Phenylobacterium montanum: one gene and its partner. Each later gene encodes a partner of the first gene's protein in a complex. Links are inferred from orthologs where the notes say so. Each region holds a gene or a part of one and is shown on either strand. Other genes may lie near its edges.

What was found. Proteins that work in one complex are often made in the same cells at the same time.
Region 2: the proteins of pnp (region 1) and KCG34_RS24480 are in contact, whole or in part, in a cryo-EM structure (PDB 9QH0), measured with the Escherichia coli proteins. The link is inferred for Phenylobacterium montanum from one-to-one orthologs.

Annotation. Positions count from the first base shown.
Region 1 is NZ_CP073078.1:3,840,023-3,847,593, reverse strand. The notes cover bases 1,807-4,742. They hold pnp (polyribonucleotide nucleotidyltransferase), read right to left. Parts: upstream 4,381-4,742; coding sequence 2,233-4,380; downstream 1,807-2,232. Other genes in these bases: rpsO (30S ribosomal protein S15), read right to left, coding at 4,706-4,742; KCG34_RS17430 (BON domain-containing protein), read left to right, coding at 1,807-2,170. Also shown: KCG34_RS17445 (bifunctional alpha/beta hydrolase/OsmC family protein), read right to left, coding at 1-386; KCG34_RS17440 (OsmC family protein), read right to left, coding at 397-783; KCG34_RS17435 (CsbD family protein), read left to right, coding at 913-1,185; more of KCG34_RS17430, read left to right, coding at 1,343-1,806; more of rpsO, read right to left, coding at 4,743-4,975; tRNA pseudouridine(55) synthase TruB, read right to left, coding at 4,990-5,937; 30S ribosome-binding factor RbfA, read right to left, coding at 5,927-6,394; KCG34_RS17405 (hypothetical protein), read left to right, coding at 6,579-7,262; KCG34_RS17400 (DUF5671 domain-containing protein), read left to right, coding at 7,536-7,571. UniProt on the Escherichia coli protein: Involved in mRNA degradation. Catalyzes the phosphorolysis of single-stranded polyribonucleotides processively in the 3'- to 5'-direction. Also involved, along with RNase II, in tRNA processing.
Region 2 is NZ_CP073078.1:5,341,962-5,347,386, forward strand. The notes cover bases 2,318-5,425. They hold KCG34_RS24480 (Rne/Rng family ribonuclease), read right to left. Parts: upstream 5,088-5,425; coding sequence 2,547-5,087; downstream 2,318-2,546. Other genes in these bases: KCG34_RS24475 (M48 family metalloprotease), read right to left, coding at 2,318-2,470. Also shown: mgtA (magnesium-translocating P-type ATPase), read right to left, coding at 1-190; KCG34_RS24470 (DsbA family protein), read right to left, coding at 276-989; more of KCG34_RS24475, read right to left, coding at 1,046-2,317. UniProt on the Escherichia coli protein: Endoribonuclease that plays a central role in RNA processing and decay. Required for the maturation of 5S and 16S rRNAs and the majority of tRNAs. Also involved in the degradation of most mRNAs.

The DNA of each region.
Region 1 (7,571 bases):
GTCGCCACCGCCTTCAGGCTCTCCAGCTCCGGCGCCGCCGCCAGCACCGCCGCCCCGCCCAGGCTGTGGCCGATCAGCAGCTGGGGCGCGATATCGGCCGCGACCATGGCCCGCGCCGCCTCGATCAGGTCGGCCACATCGCCGGTGAACGTACTGTCGGCGAAGGCGCCCTCGCTCTGGCCCAGGCCGGAGAAATCGAAGCGCAGCACGGCGATGCCGCGGCCGTTCAGCGCCCGGGAGACGTGGGTCGCGGCCAGGGAGTTCTTGGTGCAGGTGAAGCAGTGGGCGAACAGGGCATAGGCCAGGACCGGGCCGTCGGGCAGGTCGAGGCGGCCGGACAGCCGATGCCCGCGGGCGCCGGTGAAGTCGAAAACCTGGGTGGTCATGGCCGGGCCCTCAGCGCAGGCGGGTGGTGATCGCGACCCCGGCCTTCAGGGTCAGGGTCACCGGGGTGCGTTCGGCTATGTCGGCAAGGCGGGCGCGCTGCGCATCGTCCAGATCGCCCTCGAGCGTCAGGGTGCGCTCGATCTTCTGGCTGTCGCCGTCGCGAGTGAACAGCAGGGCCACATCGACACCGGCGAGGGGCCAGGACTTGCGCTCGGCGTACATCTTCAGGGTGATCGAGGTGCAGGCGCCCAGGGCCGCGAGCAGCAGCTCATAGGGCGCCGGGCCGGCGTCCTGGCCGCCGAGGTCGGCGTGCTCGTCGGCGACCAGGGCGTGATGGCCGGCCTTGAGGTCGACGCGGTAGCGGGTTTCGCCGACGTGGGCGTGGGCTCTGGCCATGGCTTTCACTCCTGGGCTTCGAACGACAGAGGTAGGCTGGGCCACGCCCAATCTCCAGGGCCGGTTTGGGATCACCTTGGGCGCCGGCGCGTTGCCTTGGTCGAACAAGGCGACAGAGGAGAACCGGACATGACCAGCGACCAGATCCTGGGCGGGGCGCGAAACGGCATTGGCCGCGCAGAGGAAGCCTATGGCGAAGCGACCGGATCCAGCCACATGAAGGCGATGGGCCGTGTGGACCAGGCGATGGGCTCCCTGCAGTCACGCTTTGGCGCCATGCGGGGCCGGGCACGGGAATACTATGCCGATGCGGAGTCTTTCACAGCTGAACAGCCGCTGAAAGCCCTGGCCATCGCCCTCGGCGCCGGCGTCCTTCTCGGCATCTTGATGCGTGGGCGCTGAGGCGGGCGGTATCCGCTAACTATTTGATTGGCCAAGGTGAAACCAGGCGTCCTGGGGATTGTTGGTGATCTGCAAGCCGTAGCGGGGAAGCTGCGGCGGCGACCTCACTGGCAACAGATCGCTCGATTGCGCGCGATCCCCTCAGGAGCAGTTCACCATGGCCAACGAACGGTACGGATCCGACGACCACGATCGGCGCGTGCGGCTGGGTCGAAACCCACCGGTCCACGAAGGCGACTATGACAGGGAGGGGCGCGGCTACAGCCAGGATCGGCTCCAGGGCCGCGATAACCATCTCCAGGAGGATCGCTCCTTCTCGCCCGGCGGCGGCGATCCCTATGGCGACTACGGACAGGGCTACGGGGCGGATCGCTTCGACCGCGATCGCTATGAGCGAGAGGATCGCGGTTATCGCTCAGGCGAGTTCGATCGCGGATATGGGCGTTTCGACCGGCGCGGGCGAGACGAGGCCGGGCCGCTCCACCAGAACCAATACGGCCCGAACCGCGGCGTGGAGATGAACCCGGGCTATGGCGAACGCCAGGGCGGCTATGGCTATGGCTCCGGCGGCGGGCGGAAGGGCGGCGATACGGGATCCTATGCCTATCGTGGGGGATTGGGCCGCTGGATCGGCGCTGAAAACCCGATGTTGGCCGACCAGGCGGACGGTCACACCGGCCCGCACCGCGGTCGCGGCCCCAAGAACTATGTGCGTTCGGACGAGCGCATCCGCGAGGACGTCAGCGACCGGTTGGCCGATCACGCCCACCTCGACGCCTCGGACATCGACGTTCAGGTCAAGAGCGGCGAGGTGACGCTCAGCGGCACGGTCGAAGATCGCCACGCCAAACGGCGGGCCGAGGACTGCGCCGAGGACGTGTCGGGCGTGAGGCATGTGCAGAACAATCTGCGGGTCAAGGCCGCCGATCCCGCCATGAACTCGACCGGCGTCGCGGCGTCCGGCAACCACGGCCGCATGGGCTGAAAACGAAAGCGGGCGGCCCATCGCTGGACCGCCCGCCAATACTCCGGCAGGAGCTGAAAGCCTTACTCGGCCGCCGGCTCCGCCGCCTTTTCCTTCTTGGTCAGGTCTTCGCCAGTCTCCTGGTCGACCACCTTCATCGACAGCTTGGTCTTGCCGCGGTCGTCGAAGCCCATCAGCTTGACCTTGACGATCTGGCCTTCGGTCAAGACGTCCGAGGGCTTGGCCACCCGCTCGTTGCTGATCTGGCTGACGTGGACCAGGCCGTCCTTGGCGCCGAAGAAGTTCACGAAGGCGCCGAAATCGACCACCTTGACGACCTTGCCGTCATAGATGGCGCCGACTTCGGGCTCCGAGGTCAGCGACTTGATCCAGTCGATGGCGGCCTTGATCTTGGCCCCGTCGCTGGCCGAGACCTTGATCACGCCCTCGTCGTTGACGTCGACCTTGGCGCCGGTGGTGGCCACGATCTCGCGGATCACCTTTCCGCCGGTGCCGATCACGTCGCGGATCTTGTCGGTCGGGATCGAGATGGTCTCGATCTTGGGCGCGTATTCGCCGATCTCTTCGCGGGCGCCGGAGATGGCCTTGGCCATCTCGCCCAGGATGTGGATGCGCCCGGCCTTGGCCTGTTCCAGGGCCTTCTGCATGATCTCCTCGGTGATGCCGGGGATCTTGATGTCCATCTGCAGCGAGGTGATGCCGTCCTCGGTGCCGGCGACCTTGAAGTCCATGTCGCCCAGGTGGTCTTCGTCACCCAGGATGTCCGACAGCACCACATAGCCATCCGGCTCGAGGATCAGGCCCATGGCGATGCCGCTGACCGGCTTCTTCAGGGGCACGCCCGCGTCCATCAGGGCGAGCGAGGAGCCGCAGACGCTGGCCATGGACGAGGAGCCGTTCGACTCCATGATCTCCGACACCAGGCGGATGGTGTAGGGGAACTCGGTCTTGGCCGGCAGCATCGGGCGCACGGCGCGCCAGGCCAGCTTGCCGTGGCCGATTTCGCGGCGGCCCGGCGAGCCCATGCGGCCCGTCTCGCCCACCGAGAAGGGCGGGAAGTTGTAGTGCAGCAGGAAGCTTTCCTTGTAGGTGCCTTCCAGGGCGTCGATGAACTGCTCGTCGTCGCCGGTGCCCAGGGTGGCCACGACCAGGGCCTGGGTCTCGCCGCGGGTGAACAGGGCCGAGCCGTGGGCGCGCGGCAGCACGCCGACTTCCGAGACGATCGGGCGGACCTTGTCGAGGTCGCGGCCGTCGATGCGCTTCTTGGTCAGGAGGGCGTCGCGGCGCAGAACCGAGGCTTCGCATTCCTTGAAGGCGTAGCCGAACTTGGGCGCTTCATAGCCGTCCGGGTTGGTCTCGGACTTGACCAGGGCCGCGGCGGCCTTGGCCTTGGCGGCGCCGACGGCGGCGTGGCGTTCCTGCTTCAGCTTCAGCTTGTAGGCGGCCTTCAGGTCTTCGCCGACGAGGCCGGTGATCTTTTCGATCAGCGGGTTCAAGTCCTCGGCCTGGAAGTCCCAGGGCTCCTTGGCGGCGTGCTCGGCCAGGTCGATGATCGCATCGATCACCGGCTGGAAGCCGCGATGGGCGAACATGACGCCGCCCAGCACCTGCTCTTCGGTCAGTTCCTGGATCTCGGACTCGACCATCATCACCGCGTCGTGGGTGCCGGCGACGACCAGGTCCATCTTGTTGTCTTCACCCAGCTGGTCGTGGGTGGGGTTCAGCACGTATTCGCCGTCGATGAAGCCGACGCGGGCGGCGCCGATCGGGCCCATGAACGGCACGCCCGACAGGGTCAGGGCGGCGGACACGGCGACCATGGCGACGATGTCGGGATCGTTCTCCAGGTCATGCGCCAGGACGGTGGCGACGACTTGCGTCTCGTGCTTGAAGCCCTTGACGAACAGGGGGCGGATCGGGCGGTCGATCAGGCGGGAGACCAGGGTCTCCTTTTCCGACGGACGGCCTTCGCGCTTGAAGAAGCCGCCCGGGATCTTGCCGGCGGCGTAGGTCTTTTCCTGGTAGTTGACGGTCAGGGGGAAGAAGTCGAGCCCGGGCTTGGGCGCCTTCTCCGCCACGACGGTGGCCAGGACCACGGTCTCGCCGTAGGTGGCCAGGACAGAGGCGTCGGCCTGACGGGCGATGCGGCCGGTCTCCAGGGTCAGCTTGCGGCCGGCCCAGTCGATGGATTTGCGTTTGATGTCGAACATTGTCGTCTTTCTTTCGTGTCCTGAGGACCCATTTCCTCAGGCTGCGGACAGGGGGCGGGGCCCGTGGGCGTTCCGGATTCCTCATCCAAATCGACAGGCTGACGAGGATTGCGTTGGAACCCCCGGCGTACATCGGGCCTGAGCAGCTCAGGTCCTGAAAACCGCCACCTCCTTGCCTGTCGAAGGAGAGCGGCGGGCAGATACGTTTACGTCCTCCGGGCCCAGGGCCCGAAGGACGCAGACTTAAATCATTCCTTCCCTGGCGTCATGCTGAGCCGCAACGGCGCAGCTCTGCACGGCATGGAGGACGTCAAGGGCGCGCAGATTAGCGGCGCAGGCCCAGGGTTTCGATCAGGGCCTGGTAGCGGCCCTGGTCCTTGGACTTCAGGTGATCCAGAAGGCTCCGGCGCTGCGAGACCAGCTTGAGCAGGCCGCGACGCGAGTGGTTGTCCTTCTTGTGGGTCTTGAAGTGCTCGGTGAGGTTGGCGATGCGTTCGGAAAGGATCGCGACCTGCACTTCGGCCGAACCGGTGTCGTGGTCCGAGCGGGCGTGGGTGTGGATCAGTTCGGTCTTGCGTTCGGCGGTGATCGACATCGGGGTCTCCGAAATTAGAGGTTGAAGACGCGTGTCGGGCTGAGTTGCCCGGCCCGCATCTCGCAGATCGAGACCGCGCTGCCGCCATGCGTCGCCAAAACGGTTCGGGACGCGAAGCCATTCCCCGAGGGGTCAGCCAGACGCGCCTTCAGCGTTTCGACCTGTCTGGGAAGCAGAACGATCGGTCGCCCTTGCGAGAGCCTGAAGGCGTCTTCGGCGGTCACGGCCATCACCGGGATGTCGTCCAGTGCGGTCTCGACCGGAAGCAGAACCTCCGAGGCGCGGCCCGTATGGCACAAATCTTCCAGCTTTTCCAGTGTGACGGAATCTTCGGCCCTGAAGGCCCCGACGCGCAGGCGCCGCAGGGCCGAGACATGGCCGCAGGCCCCGACGGCGATGGCCAGGTCGCGGGCCAGGGCGCGGACATAGGTGCCCTTGCCGCAGTCGATCTCGATGTCGAGGTGCTCCGCGTCCGGCGCGCCGGTGACGCGGGCCGAATGGATCACCACCTTGCGCGGGGCCAGTTCGACCTCGACGCCCTCGCGGGCCAGGTCATAGGCGCGCTCGCCGTCAATCTTGATGGCGGAATAGGCGGGCGGGACCTGTTCGATCTCGCCGACGAAGGCCTTCAGCGCCTCGGCGGCGGCCTCGGGCGCGGGCCGCACGTCGGAGCGGGCGGTGATCTCGCCCTCGCGGTCGAAGGTCGTGGTCGTGGCGCCCCAGGCGATGGTGAAGGCGTAGGTCTTGTCGGCCTCGACCAGGTAGGGGACCGTCTTGGTGGCTTCCCCGAGCGCGATGGGCAGGACGCCGGTGGCCAGGGGGTCGAGCGTGCCGGCGTGGCCGGCCTTCTGGGCGTTGAAGGCGCGGCGCACGCGGCTGACCGCCTGGGTCGAGCCGAGGTTCAGGGGCTTGTCCAGCACCACCCAGCCGTGGACGGCGTCGCCCTTGCGCCTACGCCCCATAACCGTCCTCGCCGTCCCCCGCGGCGGCCTCGTCCTCGGCCTCGAGGTCGCGGCGCACGCGCGGGTCGTCGAACAGGCGGTCGATGCGGGCGGCCTCGTTGAAGCTCTCGTCGTGGAGGAAGCGCAGGTCGGGGGTGAACTTCATGTCGATCCCGTGGCCCAGCCGCCCGCGCAGGAACTTCGCCGAGCGGTTCAGGGCGCTGACCACCTTGTCGGCGTGGACGCCGCCCAGCGGCTCGACGAAGCAGTGGGCGTGCTTCAGGTCGGGCGACATGCGCACCTCGGTTACGGTGACCGAGACCCCGGCCAGGTCGGGGTCGGCGAAGTCCTCTTCGCGCAGGATCTCGACCAGGGCGTGGCGGATCAGTTCGCCCGCGCGCAGCTGGCGCTGGGTCGGGCCGGCCGCGGGCCTTTGGCCGCGCCCGTGAGAGGAGGTGGGTCTGGAGTGGCGGGACATGGGTGCGTCCGCGCAAGGGCGCGGTCTTTCTGGTTCGGCCCCCGGGATCGGGAGGGCGGGGTTACTACATCGCGGGCGCGCGGGTGTCCAGCACCACGGCGCCTCTCCCCTTTTGCCCGGGGAGGGTGCATGTTGCGCGCGAATCGGCGGCATGGGCTCTCGGGGTCGTCAGGGGAAAGCTTCGATGCGTCGAGCGACAGCGGCGATCACGGCGGCGGTGTCGATGCTCGCCGCATCGCCGGCCCTGGCCAACGCCCCGGTGGGGATGAGCCCCCAGCCCCTGTTCCACCTGGGCCCCGCCAAGCCGCAGCCCAGCCTGGCCTTCAGCTACGACGGCTTTTCGGTGGACGCCAGCCGCACGCCCAAGGGCGTATCGGCCGACAAGGCCGTGCGGCAGATCAAGGCCCAGATCGACCTGGTCACCCACGTGGGGCTGAAGCCCGAGGTCGTGGCCTTCATGCGCACCGTGCCGGTGCTGGCCGATCCGGCCAAGCCCAATGCGCCGGGGGAATCGGCCCGCTACGTCCCCGGCCAGGGGGTGATGATCCGCGTCTCGCGCCTGTCGCCGAAGAAGGCGGTGCTGCTGGAAGGCCTTCTGGAAGCCTATCACGACCAGCGCCTGGCCCCCGGCCAGCGGGCGGACGTGACCCGCTTTCGCACCGAGGCCGCCTCCCGCACCCCGCCGGTCTGGCCCAAGACCGCGATGATGCTGCAGTCGGACAGCGCCTTCTTCGCCCTGACCTCCAGCGCCTATCTCTACGGCGCCATCACCCGCGAGCCCTATACCCGCAAGGACCTGCGCCAGACCCAGCCGCGCTACTACCGCTGGCTGGCGGACCTGTACGACCAGGGGCGGGTCAGGGGGTAGGGGCGTTCGACCGCCTCTCCTCGCCCGACGTACTCACGCGATGCACGAAGCTCAGCCGGAGCGGTTCGCGGGCGTGGTCATGGATTGGGTGGGCAAGCTGGCGAGGTGAGCCGCGGCCTCGATCTTGGGGTGATGCGGACGATAGTCGCGGCGACTTCCGACAACCGGACCTTCGGAAGGTCGGTAGAGGGTGGATGGCAGACCTTCAATGAGCGACAAAATCTACGCATGTCGTGCTACGCTGAACCTTAGCCCCTCGGCCGAGTGAAGCCCATGAACACCGAGCTTCTTGAGTTCACGCGGCTGGCG
Region 2 (5,425 bases), 1.5 Mb from region 1 along the record:
GGCACATGGGGTCCAGCAGCCGGCGGGCGATGGTCAGGACCAGCCCGGCGCGTCGCCGCCTGGCGTCGCTGTTGGGACCCCACCTGGCCAGCCGCGCGGCGGCCTCGGCCGAGCCCAGGCCCGTGACGCCACAGCCCAGCGCCTGCGCCGCCGCCTCGGGCGTCTGGGTCCAGAACGGCGCGGCGGCCATCAGCTCTCCCCTGCTGCGCGTGCGGGCAACCTAGCCGGCGACGGCGGCGCCGGGTTTGATGCGCGTCAAATCTGCAGGCGAGGGTTCACCCCTTCGCCCGCGCCTTGGCGATCGCGGCCTTGACCGCGTCCAGGTCCTCGCCGGGGATCAGCGTGTCGCCGATGATGAAGGCCGGGGTGCCGTCGATGTCGAGCGAGATGGCCAGGTTGCGCACGTCGGCCAGCTGGCGGTCGGCGGCGGCGCGGACCAGGGCGTCGTCCAGGCGGGCCGGGTCGGTCCCGTGGGCCTTCAGGATCCGGTCGACGGCCGCCTCGTCCAGCGGGCGGGTGGTCATGAAGTCGTGATAGACGCCCAGATAGTCGCCGCCCGACTGCTTGACCAGCACGGCCCCGGCCGCGGCGCGCTCGGAGGCCGCGCCGAAGATCGGGAACTCTTTGAACACGACCCGCAGGTCCGGGTTGGCCTTGATCAGGTTCAGTACGCCCGGCGCGATGTTGACGCAGTGCGGGCAGCGATAGTCGTAGAACTCGGTCAGGGTGACCTTGCCGTTCGGATTGGCGACGAAGTCGCGCGGGTCCTGCTCGATGGCCTTGCGGTTCGCGGCGATGGCCACCTTGGCCTTGGCCACGGCCTGGGCCTCCTGCTTCTCCTGCAGCTTCTGCATCGCCTCCTGGATCACCTCGGGGTGGGCCAGAAGATAGGCGTGGACCTTGGCGTCGAAGGCGTCGTCGGCGCGGCTGCAGCCGCTGAGCGCGGCCGCAAAGACGGCGACGGCGAGCGGAAGGCGCAGGAATTTCATGTAAATCGGTCTCCGGGCGGCCGGTGTGGCCCGGCCTCGATGTCAGAATCTAAAAGCTACCCGCCGACGCCGCCTTCGCGGGCCAGGGCCTGCAGGTCGGCCTTGCTGGGCTTGGACACCAGCACGATGTCGGTGGCCCGGCGCCATTCGGGGCTGTTCTTGGGCAGCTGCATGCGCGCGCGCATGGCGAAGCCCTTGGCCTCGGAGGCCTGGCCCAGGGAGAACTCCTCCTCCGCCGCCGCCAGCCGCGCCATGCCGGGCTCGCCCTTGCGGTCATAGGCCTGGGACAAGAGGAGCCAGCCAAAGGGGTTGTCGGATTCGACGAACAGCGACTTGCGGATCTCGCCGATCGCCTCGTCCAGCTTCTTGGGATCGTCCTCGGCCAGGAGCGTTTGGCCCAGGTTCATGTGCAGCAGCGGCGCGTCGGGCTTCAGCTCCACCGACTTGCGGTGGGCGGGCTCGGCCTGCTTGGCCCGGCCGGCCTCGAACAGGGTCTGGCCCTTCAGCTCCCACAGGTAGGGGTTCTCCGGCTGCTCGGCCAGCAGCGCGTCGGTCAGCTTGACCGCCTTGTCGGTCTGCAGGTCGCGATAATAGGCGATCGCGCGGGCGTAGCGGGCGGGATAGCTGGTGTCGCTCTCAGGATAGTCGATGAAGGTCTGCTGCGGCAGGTTGGTGAAGGCCTTCAGCTTGGCGACCATGATGGCGTGCTGGGCCAGGGCCTCAGGCGCGTCGGTCACGCCATAGTGCGCCTGCTGCTGGGCGCGCACGCGCAGGGCCTCGATACGCTCCGAGCTGATCGGGTGGCTCTGGAAGAAGGGGTAGCGCTTGGCGCCCGAAAACACTTCCTCGTAGCGGAAGTTGTCGAAGAAATCGACGAGGCCCTTGGGGGATTCCCCGGCCCTCTCCAGATAGGTGATCGCCGCCTGGTCGGCCCGGGCCTCCTGCTCGCGGGTGTAGCTGAGGATGGTCAGGGTGGCGAAATAGTCCGAGCTGTAGATCAGCGCGCCCGCCGCATCCGGCGCGCCGCCCGCCGCCGCGGCCACGGCCAGGCCCATGGTCAAAAGGAAGGTGGCCAGGGCCTGCTTGCCGGCGATGTCGGAATTGGCCAGGTGCCCGCCGGCCATGTGGCCGGTCTCGTGCGCCATGACTCCGATCAGCTCGTTGGGGTTCTTGGCCCGCACGATCAGGCCGGTGTTTATGAACATGTTCTGGCCGCCGGCGACGAAGGCGTTCAGGTCCTTGTCGCCGACGATGTGGATCTGCACCACCTTGGGGTCCAGGCCCGCGGCCACGAACAGGGGATCGGCGTCCTGGTGCAGGATCGCCTCGATCTCGGTGTCGCGGATCAGGGACAGGGGACCGTCCTGGGCGAAGGCCGGCGCGACCGGAGCCGCCAGGCCCGCGGCCAGCGCCAGGACGCTGGCCGCCGCGCCGATGGGCGAACGCCGGCGGCGGGGGAGACGAGGGGCGCGGCTCTTCATGCCAGAGGCTCCGAAACTCCGATGCGCCCCCGCGCCATGCTCCGTCCTGATCTCATGCCAGCTAACGCGCCGGGGCTCAACCTCGACGCCACCAGCCCCGCTTGGGCTTGGCCGGCGGGCTCGAGATCTCCGCCGCGTCCGCCACGGCCGCCAGCACCGGTTCGGGCGCCGGCGCCGGGGTCACGACGACGGGCTCAGGGACCGGCTCGGGCTCGATCGCGACGGCCGGCTGCACCGGAACCGGTTCGATCGCCTCCGGCTCGACGTGCGGTGCGGCGGCCTCCAGCACCGGAATCTCGCCGGGGCCGTCCAGGCTGGCCGCGACCTCGGCGACCGGCTCGGCCGCCTTCTTGGCGCGCGAGCGGCGGGCCTTGGGCTTCTTGGCCGGCGCCTCTTCGGGGGCAGGCAGCTCGACCCAGATGTCCTCCGGCGGCGCTTCGATCACCGGCTGGGCCGCCACAGCAGCGACGACCGGCTCGGGCGCCGGGGCAGGGGCGCGAGCGGGCGCTTCGGCGACGGGAGCCGGACGCGGGGCCGGCGGCTGGCCGGGATCCATCCAGATGTAGGGATCGCCGTCGGGCACGCGCGGGCGCGACCAGGCGTAGGGATCGTCGCGCCGCACCTCTTCGCGCATGCGCCGCCCGCCGCGCCGTCCGCGGCGACGGCGGCCGCGCCCGCGGCCTTCGCCATCACCCTCGTCGTCCGCTTCGCCTACGGCCTCTTCCTCGACAGCCTCGGCCGCACGAGCCGGGCGATCCGTCTCGTCGCGGCGTCCGCCACGGCGGCGGCGGCGGCGGCTGCGGCCGCGCGAACCGCCTTCGCCCTCGGCCTCGGCGCGGACCGGGCGACGTTCTTCGCGCTCGCCGTCGGCCTCGACCTCTTCGTCCTCTTCCTCTTCCTCGTCCTCGTCTTCCTCGACGATGAAGTCGTCCGCCTCGGCCTCAGTGGGCTCGGGCGAGAAGGCCGGGCGGCGCGAGGGCGCCTCGGGCGCCTCGAACTCGCGGCTCTCGGTGCGCTCGATGGCGTGCTCGGCGTGGGCCAGGTTGTCCTCGACCACCACGGTCACATTCAGGCCTTTGGTCTGGCGCAGGCGCTCGAGGAAGGCGCGCTTCTCATTGAGGATGTAGAGCCCGACCGCGCGCGAGGTGCGCAGGGTGACGGCGCCAGCCCCGCCGCGCACCGCCTCCAGCTCCACCGCGCGCAGGGCGGCCAGGGCGCTGGACTCGGTCGAGCGGATGCGGCCGACCCCGGCGCAGTGTTCGCAGACGTGGGTGGTGCCTTCCAGGATGCCGGTGCGGCGGCGCTGGCGGCTGATCTCCATCAGGCCGAAGCCGGAGATCTTGCCCATCTGCACCCGCGCCCGGTCGTCCTTCAGCGCGTCCTTCAGCACCTTCTCGACGGTGCGGTTGTTCTTGGCCTCATCCATGTCGATGAAGTCGATCACGATCAGGCCGGCCAGGTCGCGCAGGCGCAGTTGCCGGGCGGCTTCCTCGGCCGCCTCGACATTGGTCTTCAGCGCCGTGGCCTCGATGTTGCGCTCGCGGGTCGAGCGGCCCGAGTTGACGTCGATCGCCACCAGGGCTTCTGTCTGGTTGATCACCAGATAGCCGCCGGACTTCAGCGGCACCACCGGGGTGTAGATCTGGGCCAGGTGGTCCTCGATCTTGGCCTGGACGAACAGCGGAGTCGGATCGCGATAGGCGATGATCTTCTTGGCCTGCGAGGGCATGATCATGCGCATGAAGTCGCGCGCCTCGCGGTAGCCTTCCTCGCCCTCGACCCAGATCCCCTCCAGGTCCTTGTCGAACATGTCGCGGATGGCCCGCTTCACGAGGTCTTCTTCCTCGTAGATCAGGGCCGGGGCGATCGAGTGCAGGGTGCGCTCGCGGATATTCTCCCACAGGCGCATCAGGTATTCGTAGTCGCGCTTCAGCTCGGCCTTGGTGCGCTTGGCCCCGGCGGTGCGCACGATCAGGCCCATGCCCTGCGGCACGTCCAGGCTCTGCACCACGCTCTTCAGCCGCTTGCGGTCTGTGGCGGTGGTGATCTTGCGGCTGATGCCGCCGCCGCGGGCGGTGTTGGGCATCAGAACGCCGTAGCGGCCGGCCAGCGACAGATAGGTGGTCAGCGCCGCGCCCTTGTTGCCGCGCTCTTCCTTGACCACCTGCACCAGCATGATCTGGCGGCGCTTGATCACTTCCTGGATCTTGTAGCGGCGCATCAGGCGGCGATTGCGGCGCGCGAGCTCGTCGCTCATCACGTCGTCGTCGTCATCGTCCTCGCCATGGTCCTCGTCACCGTTGTGCGAGCGCGGCGGCGGCTCGTCGTCCGCCTCGGCCTCTTCGCGCATCAGCGCTTCGCGGTCGGCCAGGGGGATCTGGTAGTAGTCCGGATGGATCTCGTTGAAGGCGAGGAAGCCGTGGCGGTTGCCACCATATTCGATGAAGGCGGCCTGCAGGCTCGGTTCGACCCGCGTCACCTTCGCCAGATAGATGTTTCCCCGAAGCTGCTTCTTGGCCTGGCTTTCGAAATCGAAATCTTCAACCCGCGAACCGTCCACCACCGCCACGCGAGTTTCCTCGGCATGGACGGCGTCGATCAACATTCTCTTCGACATTCAAATAATCTCCACGGCGCGCGCCGGCGAAGAACGCCGGGGGCCGGATGTGCATGAGGGCGCGCGCAAGCGGGCCCGTCGCGTCAAAAAAGACGCGTCGAACCATCAGCTTTGAGCGGTCGTGAGCGACGCTGCCCATGAGGTTTAATCCTTGACGCGCCGGGTGGCGCGGAGCGGGGTCGGCGCCTCGGTCCCGCCAAAAACGGCGCGGCCGATGCGGCCTTGCGCGGATCTCGCCCGATGTGGGGCGTCCCAAGCGCAAGACAAGTTTGCAACAAGCGGGAGAAAAAAGAAAGCGGCGCGCGAAGGCGCTACGGCGGCGGCCGATGCGAAGCTGG